One region of the Staphylococcus epidermidis genome, then DNA from elsewhere that is predicted to be linked to it. Evidence: riboswitches for the same ligand, from Rfam matches in the RefSeq annotation. Region 1 holds a riboswitch; each other region holds the start of a gene.
What was found. A riboswitch is a leader RNA that binds a small molecule or an ion and turns the genes downstream of it on or off. The one in region 1 is predicted to bind S-adenosylmethionine.

Region 1 (4,833 bases):
GGTTAAAAATAAACCACACGACGACAAGTGCTATGGCAGTGAGTACCATTAAAATAAACGGTATGAGCAAAGCTTTTTTAGTGGATTGACGGTTCATTCTTCCACCTCTAATCACTTTTTAATCATCATTTTTTTATTATTTTCTTTAAATTAATACATAAATCAATTACCCCAAGTAATCCAACAATATGCGTTGCCGGTGTAAGAAGTGTCCCTACTACCATAACAAGAATTGTTGCGAAGTTCGGCCATCTTTTAGCTTTACCAAAGAAGTGAATGACACTTAATCCTTGGATGTACATCACTAATGATAACACAACATCAAAGTTTAACACGATGCTTTGGAACGTACTTGGTTCACTTGCAATCATGACACAAATAAGTACTATAAGATAAAACCATAGTAAATTACGGCTCATTTGCCATGCGAATAAAGGTTTAAAAATAGGTGTTGCTACTTTAAATTTGCGTAAAATTGGAAATGTAATAATCAGATTAATTAAGACAAAAATGAAAATAACTATAATTAGAAAACTAGGGAGTTGGACCGTCATTTGTCGGAAACTTTCCTCAAGAATCTGTCTATAGTTTGAATCGATTCCACTTGTTAAGAAAGCCTGATGCATTGCATTTTTAAAAGGCTTAATTAATACAGCTGCCGTCGGGATTTTATCGAATGTTTGTAATAACATCCATCCAATAAGTGTAACTAAACTTAATGAAGCTGTTGAAATATAAAGAATTCGTTCTTTAGATGTTCTTTCCTTAAGTAATTGTCCAATAATCGCACTTAATAATAAGATTAAGACCATCATACTTAAGACAAATGTATTACCTAATAATGTTGTAAGTACAACTGTTACTAATGCGCTAATTCCGAATGATTGTATGGAACGATTCCATAAAACAATACCGGGAATCGTTGCAAATAAACATAAAATCAAGCCGAGAACAGGTAATACATGTGTTACTAAAGCGACTACTAATAATGAAATAATTGCTAAAATAGTTGCTTTAGGTTGTATTTTTGAAAACACATACGCCACTCCCATACTTTTTGACTATAACTCCTATTTTAACCTCTTTGCTAAAATTTAACAATAAAGTAAAGTCATACTACCAGTGACAGGTTATGCATAAGTACGACATATGAAATATGCTTTGCTTATATAATCTTCTGTAGGACTATTTTTATGCCAAATAATACTTATCTTATTCCAAAGAAAAATTTACCTACTCTGCACTGTTTAGTATTTCTTATGCGTGCTCATGGGGATTTTGTTCTATTATAAAACTTTCCTATTTACGTCGGAATTGTTTCAGATTTAAGAAATGATATAAATTAGGCGCCCAATCATTAAAATTTAGAAGAAAACCATCATGTCCAACATTATCTGGTACGAAGAAATGACGATGATATTTAAAACGTTCTCCTAAAGCTCTTACTTGATCATCAGGATAAAGTAAATCATCAATAAAGCCCATAGTTAGTACTTTCGTTTCCAACGATTGAAAGACTTCATCAACATCATCTCTCCCTCTATCTAAATGATGACTATCTAAGACGTCTAGCAGTGTTAAATAACAATTTAAATCGAAATATTCTTTGAACTTATCACCTTGATGTTGTTGATAGCTCACTACTTCATCTGGTGTAAAACGTTGATCATAACTTTTAGACGATCGATACGTGAGGAAGCCGAGTTGACGTGCGATACTTAAACCTTCTTTACCACCTATATGTATAGCTTGTCTTGCAATCTCGTTAAAAGCACGACTATAGGAGGACGTTTTATCAGTAGCGGCTAATATGATTGCTTTTTCCACCTCGAATTGACGATTATAAAGCAATTCCATCGCTTGCATGCCACCTAAACTGCCTCCAATGAGAATATTAATCTTCTTAAATTCTAATGCTTGTATACCTAACTCAATAGCTCTAACGATATCCCTCAATGTTAAATATTCTGGGAAGTTGTCATCATTTAATTTAGAACTCGAACCAAATGGACTTCCAATGACATTGAATGTAAGAAATTGATAATCATGAACTGGAATGTAGCCACCATCAATGATTTCTCGCCACCAGCCAGGTTGCGCATCCGTACCGTATGTTAAATGATTGCCAGTAAGTGCATGACAAACAACTACAAGGGGTTGACCAGGAAGTCCTACATGTTCATAACGTAGACGTAAATGATCAATCGTTTCACCAGATTCAGTTATAAACTCACCTAGTTCTAATGTATTAACCGTGTAATTCGTCATAATAGTTCCATACCTCCTTCAACTAAAAAAGTGCCTTACTCAAATGATGTAAAGGCACTTATCGTACTTATCATTCGAGTTGCTCGTTGGTATTAGCACCGTGCTATTTAAAGTCGGTTGCTGAAGCTTCTACGGGCCAAATCCCTCTGCTTCTCAAAATAAGGTTAGGTAATTTAATTGTATTGTGATGTAGAAATGTATTTCGTCTCTAATAGTCTAAATTTTCTAATTATTTTAATTTTAACTAACTTTTTCTGTAAGTTCAATGAATTGATATGATTTCCAAAGATTAAAAGATTAAACGTAAGCAAACAATGACAAATATACCTACGAGAATTGTCACTGTTAGACTACGTGTGAAAATAGCGAGCATCACAGTTGGCACGATTGCAATAATATAAGGTAAATTAAGCGTATAACCAAATGCATGATCATGTTGTTGAATTACACCATCTATAATAAGAGCTGTAAATAAAGTGATAGGAATAAAAGAAAGCCATTTAATTACAATTGCTAGTAAGTTGACACGCGATATCATAACAAATGGAATAACTCTAATGAGTAATGTGACCACGCCACATAAAATAATAAGTACTAATGTATGTAAATCTGTCGTCATTTGTCCATCACCACCCCTAACAATGCAGCAACAATTGCGGCTATTAAAATTGCTACGTATGAAGGTAGAATTGAACTTAGAAGAAGCATCATCACAATCACAAATACAATGAGTACAATATATATTCTCAATCGTGATTTCTTAATCCCTTCAAATTGAGATATACATAAAAAAAATAAACATTGCGGTAATGGCAAAGTCTAGGCCAAGCGCATCAGGATTTGAAATATACTCTCCGAAAATGGCACCGATTACACAGGAAACAGTCCAAAATAAGTAAGCAGTAATATTTAGTCCGTGTAGCCATCGATCGTTAATTTTTTCACCTTTAACATATGGTGTTATAGCAACGCCAAAAGTTTCATCTGTTAATAACGTTCCAAGCCCTACCCTATTCCAAAATCCATATTGCTTATAATTAGGTGTTAAAGTCATACTTAATAAGAACATTCGAGAGTTAACGATAAGTGTTGTAAGCACAATTGCAGAAATAGGGGTGCCTGCAATCACTAATGTACAAATAATAAATTGGGCTGCACCAGCATAAATAATCAGACACAATAAAATAATTTCTAAAACACTGAAATTTTGGGAGACTGCCACAATTCCAAACGATAGTCCTACACTAGCATAACCAAGTAACGTGGGAATACACTCTTTCACACCTTGTTTAAACGTAAGGTGAGTCATATTATCATCCCCAGTCTCTCCAATAAAATAATAAAATCAGTCTAATACACTTAATTATTTTATTCAATATATTTAAAGACCGGTATGTGTGACGTCATACATACCGATGTCTAAAGAAGTTAATATGTAAAGGTTTTATTTTTCAGAATTTTCTTTCTTATTTTTAGACCCTCTTTTTAACTTTTAGCTTTAAAATCAAAATGTTTACAACATTACTTTTAAAAATTATCAAAAAATAATAGTTACTGAACTTTTGCAACTCTTTAAAACATCATTGATTTTTAATTTTTTATTAAAATTTTATTTAGAAATAGTAATTTTCAAAAGATACTTAATTTTGTTTGATATAATCACACCATCAAATGAAACGAGGTGTAACAATATTGAATTGGCAACGTAAATGTATACTAACTACTTTGTTGGTTTTAAGTAGTTTATTTTTAGTATTTTCGACTATCACATATGCGAGTGAACGTGATTTTAAAGACAGTCTTAAAATCACTACACATAACGTGTATTTCTTACCTACTGCTATCTACCCTAATTGGGGACAATCTCAGCGCGCTGATTTAATTTCAAAAGCAGATTACATTCAAAATCAAGATGTCGTGATTCTAAATGAATTATTTGATAAAAAAGCTTCAAAAAGATTGTCAACACGTCTACATTCACAGTACCCTTATCAAACACCTATCGTTGGTAAAGGTACAGAAGGTTGGCAAAATACTTCTGGTACTTATAGAAAAATTAAAAAAGTAAGTGGTGGCGTTGGTATTGTGAGTAAATGGCCTATCGTACAACAAGAACAACATATTTATAAAAAAGGTTGTGGGGCTGATATGGCAGGTAATAAAGGCTTTGCCTACATTAAAATTAATAAGAATGGCAAATACCACCATATTATCGGAACACATCTACAAGCTGAAGATCCAACATGCTTTAAAGGAAAAGATAAAGACATTAGACAGAGTCAAATGAGTGAAATTAAACAGTTTATAAAAGACAAGAATATCCCTAAAAATGAACCCGTCTATATCGGTGGTGACTTAAATGTCATTAAAGATTCAGATGAATATCAACAAATGGCAAATAACTTAAATGTTTCATTACCTACTCAATTCGATGGTAATGCATATAGTTGGGATACTAGCAGTAATAGTATTGCGAAATATAATTATCCTAAATTAGAACCTCAACACTTAGATTATATTTTATTAGATCGTGACCATGCACAACCAAGCTCATGGCATAATGAT
Region 2 (4,833 bases), 1.0 Mb from region 1:
GGGGGCAATCGCAAAATTTATCTATTATTTTGCACAGTATAGTATAAAAATGGAGCATGATGAGCCGTTTATAAAGGACGTTTACTTCGTTGAAGTAAGTCATTTGGAATATGTAGATACCTATTACGAGACTTTAGGCCCTTGTCTTTATCATCAAATTAATGATATTCCTTTAAATAAAAGAAGTTTTTTAATCAATGATAAGGCGATTCTTCATTGTTTGGAAAGGGTGAAAACACTTGGATTTTATTAAGGAAAAGCGCATGCCAATCGAATATGAAACTCATTTTTTTAATGAAGTAACATATCTTGTAGATTATTTAAAAGTCAAGGCTCTGATGATGATTCCGAAAAATAAAAAAGATATCAAACGTATCGTTATATACTTAAGAGGTGGTAAAGGGCAAGTTGGAAGAGTGAGAGCTGCAAGACTTATGCAATTTGCAAATGAATATACTTTAGTTATAGGTCCTTACTATAGAGGAAATAATGGAAGTGAAGGAAGAGATGAATTTTACCGCGGTGATTTAAATGATGTAACGCATTTGATTCGACTTTTAAATCAAAACTATCCTTCTGCATTTATACATATGGTAGGATTTTCACGTGGAGGTCTACAAGGATTACTTACTTTTAATGATTTGCCTGTAGATAGTTATATGATTTGGGGTGGCGTATCTGATATACATTTAATGTATGAAGAACGAGTTGACTTGAGAGGTATGCTACGACGAATGGTTGGACATCCAAAAAAAGATGCGAAAGCTTATAAAAGCAGAGATGCAATGCAATTTATAAAAAAAGATAGTCCTCCTATTCTCATTATTCATGGTGGCAAAGATATTCAAGTTGGAATACATCAAGCTTATGATTTAGAAAAAAAATTAAAATCCAAAGGAATTTATTATCAAACCTATTATCAATTGGATGAAGGTCATGTACCACGACCTCCTGCGATGAGAGACGTAATTCGATATATACATCAATGGATGAACGACGTCGAAAATAAAAATTTAAATATATAGTGACAATGGATTATACAAGTTGATGATAGCAATGTAGATATTAGGAATAATTAGTTATTAAATAAAGAGACTGTTTGAAACTCTAGAAATGTATTATCATATCCAGATATCCTCAAATAAATGTATTATTATTTCCATCGTCATTTAAATAAAAATTTAAGTGCCCGAGATATTAAAAGCTTTCTCAGGCACAATGCTTTTAAATTTAGCGTGATAAATGTGTATATTAATTATTGATTAAATGCACCTTTGTTGGCAATATGTTCAACTTCCTTGCCGAATTTTTTAAAGTTATTATTAAAGCGTTGAATCAAATCGTAAGCTTGTGCTTTGTAGTTATCTTTATTGTTCCAAGCATTGATAGGATTCAGAATAGTTGTAGGTACACTGTCAATCTGAACTGGAATATTTAAGCCAAATGTATCATCTTTAATATATTTAGTATTTTTTAATTTACCTGATATAGCTTGATCTACCATTTCACGAGTATAGTGTAGACTAATTCTTCGCCCTATACCATATTTACCACCTGTCCATCCAGTATTTACTAGATATACATCTACATCATGAATATCGATTAAATTTCCAAGTAAATCAGCGTACTTTGTTGGACTTAAAGGTAAGAATGGTGCACCAAAGCAAGTTGAAAACGAAGGTTGAGGTTCAGTAACACCACGTTCTGTTCCAGCTAGTTTAGACGTGAATCCACTTAAGAAATGATACATTGCTTGATCTTTAGTTAGCTTAGAAATAGGAGGGATAACTCCAAATGCATCAGCGGTTAAGAAAATAATCGTATTCGGATGTGCTGCCTTTGAAGGTGTAACAATATTCTCTATATAGTCAATAGGGTAGGCGGCGCGAGTGTTTTCAGTATAGGTGTTATCATCAAAATCTACCGTACCGTCATCATTTGTAACTGTGTTTTCTAATATTGTTCCGTATTTAATAGCATTATAAATTTGAGGCTCTTTCTGTTTAGATAAATGAATTGCTTTTGCATAACATCCACCCTCAATATTAAAAACGCCATTTTTATTCCAACCATGTTCATCGTCACCAATTAACTTACGTTTTGGATCGGCAGAAAGCGTCGTCTTACCAGTTCCTGATAATCCAAAGAATAGTGCTACATCTCCTTTTTCTCCAACATTAGCTGAACAATGCATACTCATGATATCCTGCATTGGAAGCAAATAGTTCATTACAGAGAAAATACCTTTTTTCATTTCACCAGCATATTCTGTGCCACCAATTAAAATCACTTTATGTTTAAAAGATATAATGACAAATGTTTCACTATGTGTCCCATCTAATTTGGGATTAGCTTTAAAGTGAGGTGCTGAAACAATTGTGAAGTTGGGTTTTATATTTTGAGCTTCATCTATAGATTCTGGACGAATAAACATGTTACGAGCAAATAAATTATGCCAAGCTAATTCATTTATCACCTTAAGTTTAAGACGTGACTCTTTATCGCTCCCTGCATATCCACTAAATATGTAAAGTTCCTCTTTCTGATTTAAATAATCGAGTACTTTATTGTAAAGTTTTAGAAATGTTTCTTCATCCATGGGCTGATTGATATCTCCCCAATTTATATTATCCTTATACGATGGTTCAGTGACTATAAATTTATCTTTAGGTGAACGACCAGTGTACTTACCTGTTTTAACATTTATTGCCCCCAGTTCAGTTAACTCACCCTCATGATTTTTTAAAATTTTTTTGTATAATTGTGTTGATGATAGTTGAAAATGTGATGTAGCTTTTTCTATTAGCTGATTTATCTTAAGTGTTTCTGTGTATGTATCTATAGACATACCCAATCCCTCCATACGATAATTTATGTAAGCCCTTACATTTAGATAGTATAACATACCGATTGAATTTATCCACTTTAAAATAGAAATAGTGACAATGTATAAAATTGACAACATACTTTGAATTAGATATTATTAAGTTTAACGGATTCTCTTATCCTGAGTGGTGGAGGGACATGGACCCAATGAAACCCAGCAACCTCTTTATTTAAAGAAAGGTGCCAAACCGTTTGCAGACAAATATGGTCTGAACGATAAGAGCGAATGGACGTTTAAGAGCCTTCTCTCTATCTATATAGTGAAGAAGGCTCTTTTATTTAGCTCTCATATTTAAAGAGAATTTTCGTAATTTATTTAAAGGAGAAAATGATGACATACAATAAACGATTATTTACCTCAGAATCAGTTACTGAAGGCCATCCTGATAAAATTGCTGACCAAGTTTCAGATGCCATTCTTGATGAAATATTAAAGGATGATCCCAATGCTCGTGTAGCATGTGAAACAACAGTAACAACAGGAATGGCACTTATTTCTGGAGAAATCTCAACAACTACTTATGTAGATATTCCTAAAGTGGTGAGAGAAACGATTAAAGATATTGGTTATACTAGAGCAAAATATGGTTATGATTCACAAACAATGGCAGTGTTAACTGCGATTGATGAACAGTCTCCTGATATTGCACAGGGTGTAGACAAAGCTCTTGAGTATCGAAATGATATTTCTGAAGAAGAAATTGAAGCAACAGGTGCAGGTGACCAAGGATTAATGTTTGGATATGCAACTGATGAAACTGATACGTATATGCCTCTACCTATATTCCTGTCGCATCAACTTGCTAAACGATTGGCTGATGTACGAAAAGATGAAATTTTAGATTATCTTCGTCCAGATGGAAAAGTACAGGTGACTGTTGAATATGGTGAAGATGACAAACCTAGACGTATTGATACCATTGTAGTTTCTACACAACATGCTGAAGATGTAGAGTTAGCACAAATTGAAAAGGACATTAAAACGCATGTTATTTACCCAACTGTAGATAAAGCTTTATTAGATGATGAAACTAAATTTTACATTAACCCAACTGGACGTTTCGTTATTGGAGGACCTCAAGGAGATGCTGGTTTAACTGGACGTAAAATTATAGTTGATACGTATGGTGGATATGCCCGTCATGGTGGAGGTTGTTTTAGTGGTAAAGATCCTACTAAAGTAGATCGTTCGGCAGCTTATGCTGCAAGATATGTAGCTAAAAATATTGTTGCAGCTGGTTTAGCTAAACAATGTGAAGTACAACTTGCATATGCAATTGGTGTAGCAGAACCCGTTTCCATTTCAATTAATACGTTTGATACTGGAAAGGTTTCAGAAGCACGATTAGTTGAAGCTGTAAGAAAGCATTTTGATTTAAGACCAGCAGGTATCATTAAAATGTTAGACTTAAAACAACCGATATATAGACAAACAGCAGCGTATGGTCATTTTGGACGTACAGACGTATTGTTACCATGGGAAAAATTAGATAAAGTCAATGTTTTAAAAGATGCTGTTGAAATTCAATGACTTGTAAAATAGAAAATAAATAATTATAAAATATATGTCGAAAATAAGCCTTTTTTCTATTATAATTAGAGTTATTGAAACTGATAAAGGAGCGTTGTTTTAATGGATTTTTCTTCACCGACAGTAATTGGCTTAATTGTTGCAATACTTGTGGCTGTTTTATTCTTTGTACTCTTCTTAGTAGCGAACCATAGTAAGAAGAAAGTGAAAAATCAAACAGAAGCACATTATAAAGAAAAAGAACAACATCTAAAAGAATCTCATGAAGAAGCTTTAGAAAAAGAGAGAGTTGAGAATAAAAAAGTTGTTACAAAACAAAAAGAAGATTTTGACGTGACAGTTAGTAACAAAAATCGTGAAATTGATGCGTTGAAACTATTCTCAAAAAATCATAGTGAATATGTTACAGATATGCG
Region 3 (4,833 bases), 500 kb from region 1:
AGCCAATCCCCTAGGAACTGGATTATAAATACAATAATTAAAATAAATACTGTTGAAACTAAAATGACATCATTTTGATTTCGAGTAAATCCTGTTAAATATGCTAAATTACCTAAACCGCCTGCGCCAATAACACCTGCAATAGCTGTAGAACCTACCAAAGCAATTGCAGTAACGGTAATACCTGAAACTAAAGCAGGCATTGCTTCAGGAAGTAGCACTTTTCTCACAACTATCGAAGTGTTCGCTCCCATTGACCAAGCAGCCTCTATAACACCTTTATCAATTTCTTTAAAAGCAATCTCGACCAATCTAGCGTAGAATGGTGCTGCACCAATAATAAGTGCTGGTAATGCACCAGTTGGCCCACTGATTGTTCCGAGAAGTATACTTGTAAATGGAATTAACAGTAAAATTAATATGATAAATGGAATTGCTCTAAATAAATTAACAATGAATGACACAATCGTGTAGAAAATCTTAGCAGCCAATGAGTTACTTTTCGCAGATAAAAAGAGTAATACCCCTAATATAAGTCCAAAGACAAATGCAAAAAGCGTCGAAACAACAGTCATATATAGAGTTTCTAAAATTGCCTGCCAAACCTCTGGCCACTGAACATTTGGCATTGTCACCATTTCGTGAAATATTTCACCATAAGATTTACCCATGTTTTAGCACCTCCACATTAACGTGTTGTTCGTGAAGATTATGTTTAAATTGCTTGAAATGTTCTTCACTTATATGTGGTATGTGAATAACTAAAAATCCAAGCGAACCGTTTTTAGTATTCTTAATATCTGCTTCAAGAATATTCACATCTATGTTATGCGTCTTCGTCATATAAGATATGATAGGCTCAGTCGTATTTTCACCAGTAAAGTTTAACCTCACGATATATGCATCATGATCTAATGGCTCCAAATACTCTAAAGAATCTTCAAAATCATCGTTTAAATCATCTTTCACAAAACGTTTTGTTACTTCGTGTTGTGGATTCTCAAATACTTTACTTACCGCTCCCTGTTCGATAACTTTACCGTTTTCCATTACAGCAACTTCATCACAAATTCTTCGTATAACATGCATTTCATGTGTTATAAGTACAATAGTTAAATTTTGTTGTTCCCTTACCTTCAATAATAAATCTAGAATTTCATCTGTAGTTTGTGGATCTAATGCACTTGTTGCCTCATCGCATAACAATACATCTGGATCATTAGCTAATGCTCTCGCAATACCCACTCTTTGTTTTTGTCCGCCTGATAATTCAGACGGATACGCACTTTCTCGACCTTTTAGGCCGACAAGTTCAATGAGTTCCAATGCTTTTTGTTTAGCTAGACCACTTGGAACGCCAGCAATTTCTAATGGAAATGTTACATTTTTCAATACATTTCTTGACCATAGCAGGTTAAAATGTTGAAAAATCATACTCACTTTTTGTCGTTTTTTTCGTAACTGTGATTTAGATAATTGACTTATATTGTCACCATCTATAATGATTTCACCTGACGTTGGAGATTCTAAGTTGTTAAACATTCTTATAAGCGTACTTTTGCCAGCTCCTGAGAAACCAATCACACCAAAAATAGAGCCGGATTCAATGTTTAAATCAACGTGATCAACAGCAAGAACATCTTTATCCTTGGTATGATAGCGTTTAACAATTTGGTTTAGCTTAATCACGTTAATAGCCTCCTTATGTTGCTTAGTAATCAAATTAAAAATGCTTTCTCAATTTTTAGAAAATTTGAGAAAGCATTTGTTGAAATGTTCTTTCTCTCATCTTCTAAAGTTATACTTTATGTGAATTGGCACCATTTCTATTTTAGACGGTTGCCGGGCTTCTTAGGGCACATCCCTCCACCTCTCTCGATAAGAGTTAAAGCATATTTAATTTGTATTAATCCTACCATCGTACTAATGTTTCGTCAATAATTATTTTAAATTTTCTAACAAATAAGTAACTGACTGAAATGCGTAGATTCTTTTTATCTCTTCCTCTCTACGCATAAGCAACAAAACAGGAACAGACATAATTTGTTTCTCTTTACTCCATTCAGGATAAAAATTAAGATCTATTTTTTTTATTGGCAATTGTAAGATTTCATTAGCAATATCCAACATCCTTTCAGAAATCTTACATGTTCCACACATTGGTGTATAACCAAATATGAGATGTTTTTCTTTATTAAAATTAACAGTTATGTCTTCAATATCCTTCAATTTATTCATTTACTAAAACTAGCCTTTCAGTTTTTAAATTATTCATAAGTTTCTTTTCTTTTTTTACATTAAAACCATATCTACTTAATACATGTGCTAAATAATTTTTAGGACACTTAGCAACCTCACAAAACGTTTTATCAACATAAATATGTTCACTTTCGCTTAAATAACGTTTAAACCATTTTCTAATTTTTTCACCCTCATCATCAGAATCAGCAAGAACATAAACTTGTTTGTCATAAAGTGTTTCTATCATGTTGTCTATCTTATCTATACTCATAGTGCCATGTGTACAAATGATATTTGCAGGTTCAGCGATTACTTGTTGTACTCTTTTCTTATCCGATTTACCTTCAACAATAATAACCTTATTTACAATAGCCATGTCAATCCACCTTCTAAGCGTCAAAGTAACTATCACTATCATCATTCACAAAATCCCCAAAACCTAAACATTTAGTGACACTGCAATTTTTAATTGCTAGTGTCACTTATGCTTGAGCTTTGCTCAGGCGTTCCTCTTTTTCACTGCAATTTTTAATTGCTAGTGTCACTTATGTATGGGCTTTGGCTTACGTTCCAGATTAAAGTTGTTCCTTATAAAAAAACTCCTTGATTAAATCTAATCGAGGAGTTTGCAATCATTATTCACCAATCATTTCTGAGTATTGATCTGCTGATAATAATTCTTCTAATTGACTATCGTCACTAATTTCAATTTTAACCATCCATGCTTTTTCGTATGGCGATTCATTTACAAATTCTGGGCTATCTTCCAATTCTTCATTAACTTCAACAATTTTCCCAGAAATTGGCGCATACAACTCTGATACTGTTTTTACTGATTCCACACTACCGAATGTGTCACCTTCATTTAATTCATCGTCAGTTTCAGGTAGCTCAACAAATACGATATCACCTAATTCGTTTTGTGCGTATTCTGTAATACCAATTGTTGCTACATTATTTTCAATTTTAACCCACTCATGCTCTTTAGAATATTTAAATTCGCTCGGTACTGCCACGAGAATCCCCTCCTGATTAATTTAATTACAATTTAATAATGCCACACACATATTATTCATTCAACTATTATTACAAAGAATAAATGAATTAAAATTCGTTTTTAAATATACAAAACACCATTTTAATTTATATTTTTTTATTAATGTTCACTTTCTCTAAATTAATATCACACCTATAACCATTGGTGTTGATACTCATTTTCTTTAAATCCTAAAGTCAAATGGTTACCAGAAATAGCTAATGGACGTTTAACCAACATTCCATCTGAAGCAAGTAGTTCTAGTTTTTCATCATCAGACATATTTTTAAGTTTCTCTTTTAAATTTAATTCGCGATATTTGATACCATGTGTATTAAACAACTTATTAATATTCACACCCGTTTTATCTACGATATTTTTGAATTCTTTTTTAGTCGGTGTATGTTGAACAATATCAATGGATTCATAATTCACATCGTGCTCATCTAAAAACTTTGCAGCCTTTTTGCACGTTGTGCATTTCGGATACTGATAAAATTTAATCAATTACCTTTTACCTCCTTCTCTCTATTAACTTAAATATATCATGATATTTAATTGAACGCTTTAATTTTCAAGCTAATATTTTTGTTAATGTGCAGTCATTCGTTATAATAAGTTTACCAAATTACAAAAGGAGTAGATAGTGATGAAAAATATTCATCAAACCGAAGAATTTAATTCTACTATTGGTAGTACTGATCCAGTAATTATCAAGTTTGAAGCCGACTGGTGTCCAGATTGTAAAGCGATGGATATGTGGATAGATCCAATTGTTGAAAAATATAATAATTATCAATGGTATGTGGTCGATCGTGACGAATTAGAAGATGTGACAACTGAAAATGATGTTATGGGTATCCCAAGTATTTTAATATTCCAAAATGGTAAAAAATTAGCACACTTGCATTCAGCAAATGCTAAATCACCTGAACAAGTTGAATCATTCTTGACTGAACATTTAGATCAATAATATTTAACTAAAAAACCTGAGACATCATCACACGTCTCAGGTTTTTCTTGTATTATTCGTCAGTAACTAAAGTAAATACTTATGTTTTCAACTCTGTTACTCACTGTATCGGTGAAACGATAAACACAAATTCCATCTCACCTAATTTTAAATTTTAATACACGCTCAATATCACGGATGATTTATTCAAATTCGGTAATAAGATTTTTATTTTTACGTTTAGCCTTCGTTGGTACTTCTTCTAAATCAGTAAGATACAAAAATCCTGCTAATATTTCATTATCCTTTACACCCAAAGCTTTTCGTATTTTAGGATCAAAGATATATTGTGGCGACTTCCAACAAGTACCAATACCCGCTTCGTATAAAAGTAACATTAAATTTTGAGCAAAAGCTCCAAATGCAAAATAATTTTCACGACTTTGACGTTGTCTTGGATCATCTTTTAAAATCAACAACAACATGCCACCTAAATTTGTTACTGCATGAAAGTGATCCTCTCGCTTATCCGGACTATCTGGAAAAGCAAATCTTGTGATATCCCTACTAAAATCACCGAGTTTATCTTTTGAAATATGAACCA
Region 4 (4,833 bases), 620 kb from region 1:
ATGGACGCGTTCGATTAATATTTCAACCTGCTGAAGAATTAGGACATGGTGCATTTGAAATCATAAATACTGGAGTACTTAAAGGAGCTAAAGCAGTACTTGGTTTTCATAATTATCCCACTTTAAAAGTTGGTGAATTTGCTATTAAATCGGGTGCAATTACCTCTGCTGTCGATCGTTTTGAGTTTAATGTTAAAGGTAAAGGTGCGCATGCTGCAAAACCTGAGCAAGGAAATGATCCAGTCATCGTCGTAGGACAACTTATCAATAGTTTACAAACTATTGTGAGTCGAAATTTATCAGCTTTTGATAGTGCAGTTGTAACAATCGGTGAAATTTCTTGTGGTAACACATGGAATGTTATAGCTGACAAAGCTTATATACAGGGCACTGTTCGTTCATTCGATGAGGATATACGTCATTATATTGAAAATAGGATGAAAAATATTGCTGATGGTTTAAGTCGTGTTTTTAATGTGGATATTGATTTAACTTATTCAAGACTACCTGGTGCAGTAGTAAATGATGCACATCTAACACAAGAAGCAATCGAGGTCGCTAAAAATGTTGGCTATCATGTATCAATGCTCGATGAACCGGTTACTATTGGAGAGGATTTTTCAGGTTATACAGAAGAATACCCCGGTGTTTTCGCATTTATTGGCTCCGACAGTAAATATGATTTACATCATCCTAAATATCATCCAGATGAGCGTATTTTGGAAAAAGTTCCTCAATATTTCGTTCAGCTCGTTCAACGTTTATTGACATAATTTTATAAATTGAAGTGATTTCAGATTTTCTATGATTAAACGTACATGATAACTGGGTATACAGAAAGCATTAAATGAATTAGGAGATGATTTGAAATGTCAGCTCAAGATCCGCGCAATAAATTTAAAACTGATAATTATGAAAAACAAGAACAAGAAGTTCCAGGTATACAAGCTAAAATGTCACCACAACCAGATTGTGGGGAAGATTCTTATCATGGCCACCATCGATTAGATGGCTTTAAAATACTAGTGACTGGTGGCGATTCAGCAATTGGACGTGCGGCAGCAATTGCTTATGCTAAAGAAGGTGCAGATGTAGCGATTAATTATTTACCAAGTGAACAACAAGATGCCGATGATGTAAAACAGATTATTGAAAATGTTGGGCAAAAAGCTATCTTAATTCCTGGTGATATTAGAGATGAACAATTCAACTATGACATGGTTGAAAAGGCTTATCAGCAATTAGGTGGTTTAGACAATGTAACGTTGGTTGCTGGTCATCAACTTTATCAAGATGAATTATCGGAGTTTAAAACTCAAGATTTTACCGAAACGTTTGAAACGAATGTCTATCCGGTATTTTGGACAGTCCAAAAAGCGCTTGAGTATTTACAACCAGGAGGCTCGATTACAACAACATCTTCAGTTCAAGGTTATAATCCTAGTCCAATTCTTCATGATTATGCTGCAACGAAAGCTGCAATTATATCTTTAACAAAGAGTTTTTCAGCCGAACTTGGCCCTAAAGGTATTCGTGTTAACTGTGTTGCACCTGGACCGTTTTGGTCACCACTTCAAATTGTCGGTGGACAACCACAAAGCGCTATACCTACTTTTGGACAAAACACACCGTTAGGACGTGCCGGCCAGCCAGTTGAATGTGCTGGGACATATGTGTTATTAGCCTCTGATGATGCAAGTTATATTACCGGTCAAGTATATGGTGTGACTGGTGGGACTCAAATAGATTAACTTAACTATAGCATGTTGATTAGTATATATTTTTCGAAGTGAAAGCACGACGAAGGTGCTAAACATCATACAAACCTATACAGTTTAATATAAGATTTGTTTATGATAATAAGCGCCTAGGACAAATATCAATGTCCTAGGCTTTCTTATCTTATAGGCTAACAGTGATTCAATTGAATATACGATCTTCTTTAACTTTTTATTTATAATTATGTCTGCAAAGGGACAACAATAGTTAAATAGTAAATTTTATATTTTTAATAAAAATTGATTGGATTGATTGATAGTGAAAAAAATAAAAGCTGAAACACTTTCAGATATGCAAAATTATAAATTACTTAGTGGAAGTATTATACCTAGGCCGATAGCATTTGTAACTACTCAAAATTTAAAAGGGGATATCAACGCAGCCCCGTTTAGTTTTTTTAATGTAGTTAATCATACACCACCTATGATTGCAATTGCTGTTCAACGTACAAAGGGAAATAGAAAAGACACCTCAATAAATATAGAACAATCAGGTGAGTTTGTAGTGCATATTACTGATGAGGCTATTGTTAATGATGTGAATGAAACTGCTGCCCCGTTAGAATATGGTGTTAATGAACTTAAAAGAACCTCTCTAAGTATGATTGATTCAGATTTAATTAAAGTTCCAGCAATCAAAGAAGCAAAAGTAAGGTTTGAGTGTAAGCTTCATCAAATAGTACAATTGGGCAACAAAGATAACGGGAGTGATTTGATAATTGGTGAAATTGTCGTGTACCATATCGATGAAGAAGTTTATTTTGAAGATAGTAAAATTGATGCAAATCAATTAAATCCGGTAGCTAGGTTAGCTGGAAATGATTACTCTTTGTTAGGTCAAACATTTACGGTTAATCGGCCTACCTCATAAAAATAAAAATACATATGTAAATCTCATTTTAAGGGTGTCATTGATGAAAGCATATCTATATAAATTCATGCCATTGCTCATTTTCGTCATAGGACTGATTATCTTTTACGTTTTTAATGATTATCCCACATTGATACATGTCATAGTGATTATTGCTTTTATAACGAATGGATTGAAAAATGTATATTTTGTTAATAATAATATTAGAAATCATATGATATGGGTGAGCCCTAAACTCGATCGTATCCTTGGTATGATTTCGGGCATACTATATTTTGGTATTTACGTGGTTGGCTTTATAAAGCAACAGCCTTTATGGATAGTGATGCTTATTCTAGTATCAACAGTGGGTACTGCGGTTTTATTAGAAACAAAATTACATATTACATCACTTCAATTAGAGGAGACGTTATCATCTGAACGGATAAAACGTAAAGTAATATCAAGACATAAAGCACAACGTCTTAAGTGTATATTTTTTACTGTGATTGTTGTAGTAATCATTTCAATGCTCATATCATTATATTTAAAGTTGATGGTTATTTTTGGACTTGCAGTAACGATTTTTATCTTAGCATCAATAAGTGTGGCTATTTTCGAAAAATACTTTACTATTATTGAAAATATGTAAACTATTATTAAAATATTTAAAATAATAAGTGTTGACGTTATTGCAAATATCTTGTAACGTTAAACACAATTCAATAACTTATCAAGAGAAGTGGAGGGACTGGCCCAAAGAAGCTTCGGCAACATTGTATCATGTGCCAATTCCAGTAACCGAGAAGGTTAGAAGATAAGGTTAAACACGACGTTAACTGAGACTGGGGCATGATTACGTGTCCTGGTTTTTTATTTTTGAGTTATTGATTAAATAGATAGGAATTTTTTAGTATAAAATCTATCAATCCATTATACGGGAAAGTAGGTTAGATTATGAAAGAGATGAAGAATGGCAATGCTTGGGCATTAATTCCTTTATTGTTATTTGTCTTACTATTTCTAGGTGTTGGTATTATTTCTGGTGATTTTACCACTATGCCATTAAATGTTGCTATTACAATTACTGTTATTGTTGCCTTACTTATGAACCGCAAGGAAACTTTTGCAAAAAAAGTAGAGGTATTTACAAAAGGTGCAGGTCACTCTAATATCATTTTGATGATGCTTATTTTTATCCTTGCTGGAGCTTTTTCGACGACTGCTGAAAAAATGGGAGGCGTGTCATCTACAGTTAATTTAGGCTTATCACTTATTCCTCAAAATCTAATAATTGTTGGGCTATTTATTATTTGTATGTTTGTATCAATTTCAATGGGGACTTCTGTTGGCACAGTTGCAGCTATTGCACCAGTAGGTTTTGGATTTGCACAAGCAACAGATGTACCAGCTGCATTAGCCATGGCAACAGTTGTTGGGGGAGCGATGTTTGGTGATAATCTATCTATGATTTCTGATACCACTATTGCAGCAGTAAGAACACAAAAAACAAAAATGAGTGATAAATTTAAAGTCAATTTTAAAATTGTACTACCAGGTGCGATTATTACAATCATCATTTTATTCTTTTTAACAAATGGTATTTCTATAGATCATACTAAAAACTATGATTATAATTTAATTAAAGTCATACCATACTTATTAGTTTTGATTCTTGCGTTAGTTGGTATTAATGTAATTATTGTATTAATAGGAGGTACTGTATTAGCCGGTATAATTGGACTGATTGATGGTTCTTTTGGTTGGAATGGCCTTTTAAATGCTATTTCTAAAGGTATTATCGGAATGGAAGATATTGCTATGATTGCATTGCTTATAGGTGGTCTAGTAGGAATTATCCAACATAATGGTGGTATTGATTGGTTGCTTAATTTTGTAAGGTCAAAAGTAAAATCAAAGCGTGGTGCAGAACTAGGTATAGCGAGTTTAGTGAGTGCAGCTGACATTTCAACAGCAAATAATACAATTTCTATTATTATGGCTGGACCATTAGCTAAAAATATTGCTGATGAATATGATGTCGATCCAAGGAAATCAGCAAGTATATTAGATATCTTTGGTGGGTGTTTTCAAGGATTATTACCATACAGTCCACAAGTGATTTCAGCAGCAGGTGTAGCCGGAATTTCCCCATTCCTAATGTTACAATATAGTATTTATCCAATATTATTAGGTGTTTGTGGA

Region 2: linked by a shared signal. The riboswitch ahead of metK (methionine adenosyltransferase) and the one ahead of metX (homoserine O-acetyltransferase MetX) in region 1 are both predicted to bind S-adenosylmethionine.
Region 3: linked by a shared signal. The riboswitch ahead of FNL83_RS09430 (methionine ABC transporter ATP-binding protein) and the one ahead of metX (homoserine O-acetyltransferase MetX) in region 1 are both predicted to bind S-adenosylmethionine.
Region 4: linked by a shared signal. The riboswitch ahead of FNL83_RS02945 (Na+/H+ antiporter NhaC family protein) and the one ahead of metX (homoserine O-acetyltransferase MetX) in region 1 are both predicted to bind S-adenosylmethionine.

What each region holds. Positions count from the first base shown of each region.
Region 1 covers NZ_AP019721.1:13,220-18,052, reverse strand. The annotation lists gene FNL83_RS00070 (DHH family phosphoesterase) at 1-97, opposite strand, end outside; gene FNL83_RS00065 (YybS family protein) at 126-1,052, opposite strand; gene metX (homoserine O-acetyltransferase MetX) at 1,300-2,268, opposite strand; SAM riboswitch class I at 2,333-2,433, opposite strand; gene FNL83_RS00055 (AzlD domain-containing protein) at 2,558-2,887, opposite strand; partial or broken gene FNL83_RS00050 (AzlC family ABC transporter permease) at 2,884-3,577, opposite strand; gene sph (sphingomyelin phosphodiesterase) at 3,961-4,833, shown strand, end outside.
Region 2 covers NZ_AP019721.1:1,024,545-1,029,377, forward strand. The annotation lists gene ytkD (RNA deprotection pyrophosphohydrolase) at 1-253, shown strand, start outside; gene FNL83_RS05215 (alpha/beta hydrolase family protein) at 240-1,025, shown strand; gene pckA (phosphoenolpyruvate carboxykinase (ATP)) at 1,256-2,848, opposite strand; SAM riboswitch class I at 3,000-3,109, shown strand; gene metK (methionine adenosyltransferase) at 3,218-4,417, shown strand; gene FNL83_RS05230 (hypothetical protein) at 4,520-4,833, shown strand, end outside.
Region 3 covers NZ_AP019721.1:1,937,396-1,942,228, forward strand. The annotation lists gene FNL83_RS09425 (methionine ABC transporter permease) at 1-671, opposite strand, end outside; gene FNL83_RS09430 (methionine ABC transporter ATP-binding protein) at 664-1,689, opposite strand; SAM riboswitch class I at 1,783-1,885, opposite strand; gene FNL83_RS09435 (thioredoxin family protein) at 1,942-2,238, opposite strand; gene FNL83_RS09440 (toprim domain-containing protein) at 2,231-2,617, opposite strand; gene gcvH (glycine cleavage system protein GcvH) at 2,877-3,257, opposite strand; gene FNL83_RS09455 (arsenate reductase family protein) at 3,431-3,784, opposite strand; gene FNL83_RS09460 (thioredoxin family protein) at 3,927-4,250, shown strand; gene FNL83_RS09465 (nitroreductase family protein) at 4,433-4,833, opposite strand, start outside.
Region 4 covers NZ_AP019721.1:628,953-633,785, forward strand. The annotation lists gene FNL83_RS02925 (amidohydrolase) at 1-773, shown strand, start outside; gene FNL83_RS02930 (SDR family oxidoreductase) at 870-1,751, shown strand; gene FNL83_RS02935 (flavin reductase family protein) at 2,038-2,649, shown strand; gene FNL83_RS02940 (hypothetical protein) at 2,693-3,280, shown strand; SAM riboswitch class I at 3,356-3,452, shown strand; gene FNL83_RS02945 (Na+/H+ antiporter NhaC family protein) at 3,586-4,833, shown strand, end outside.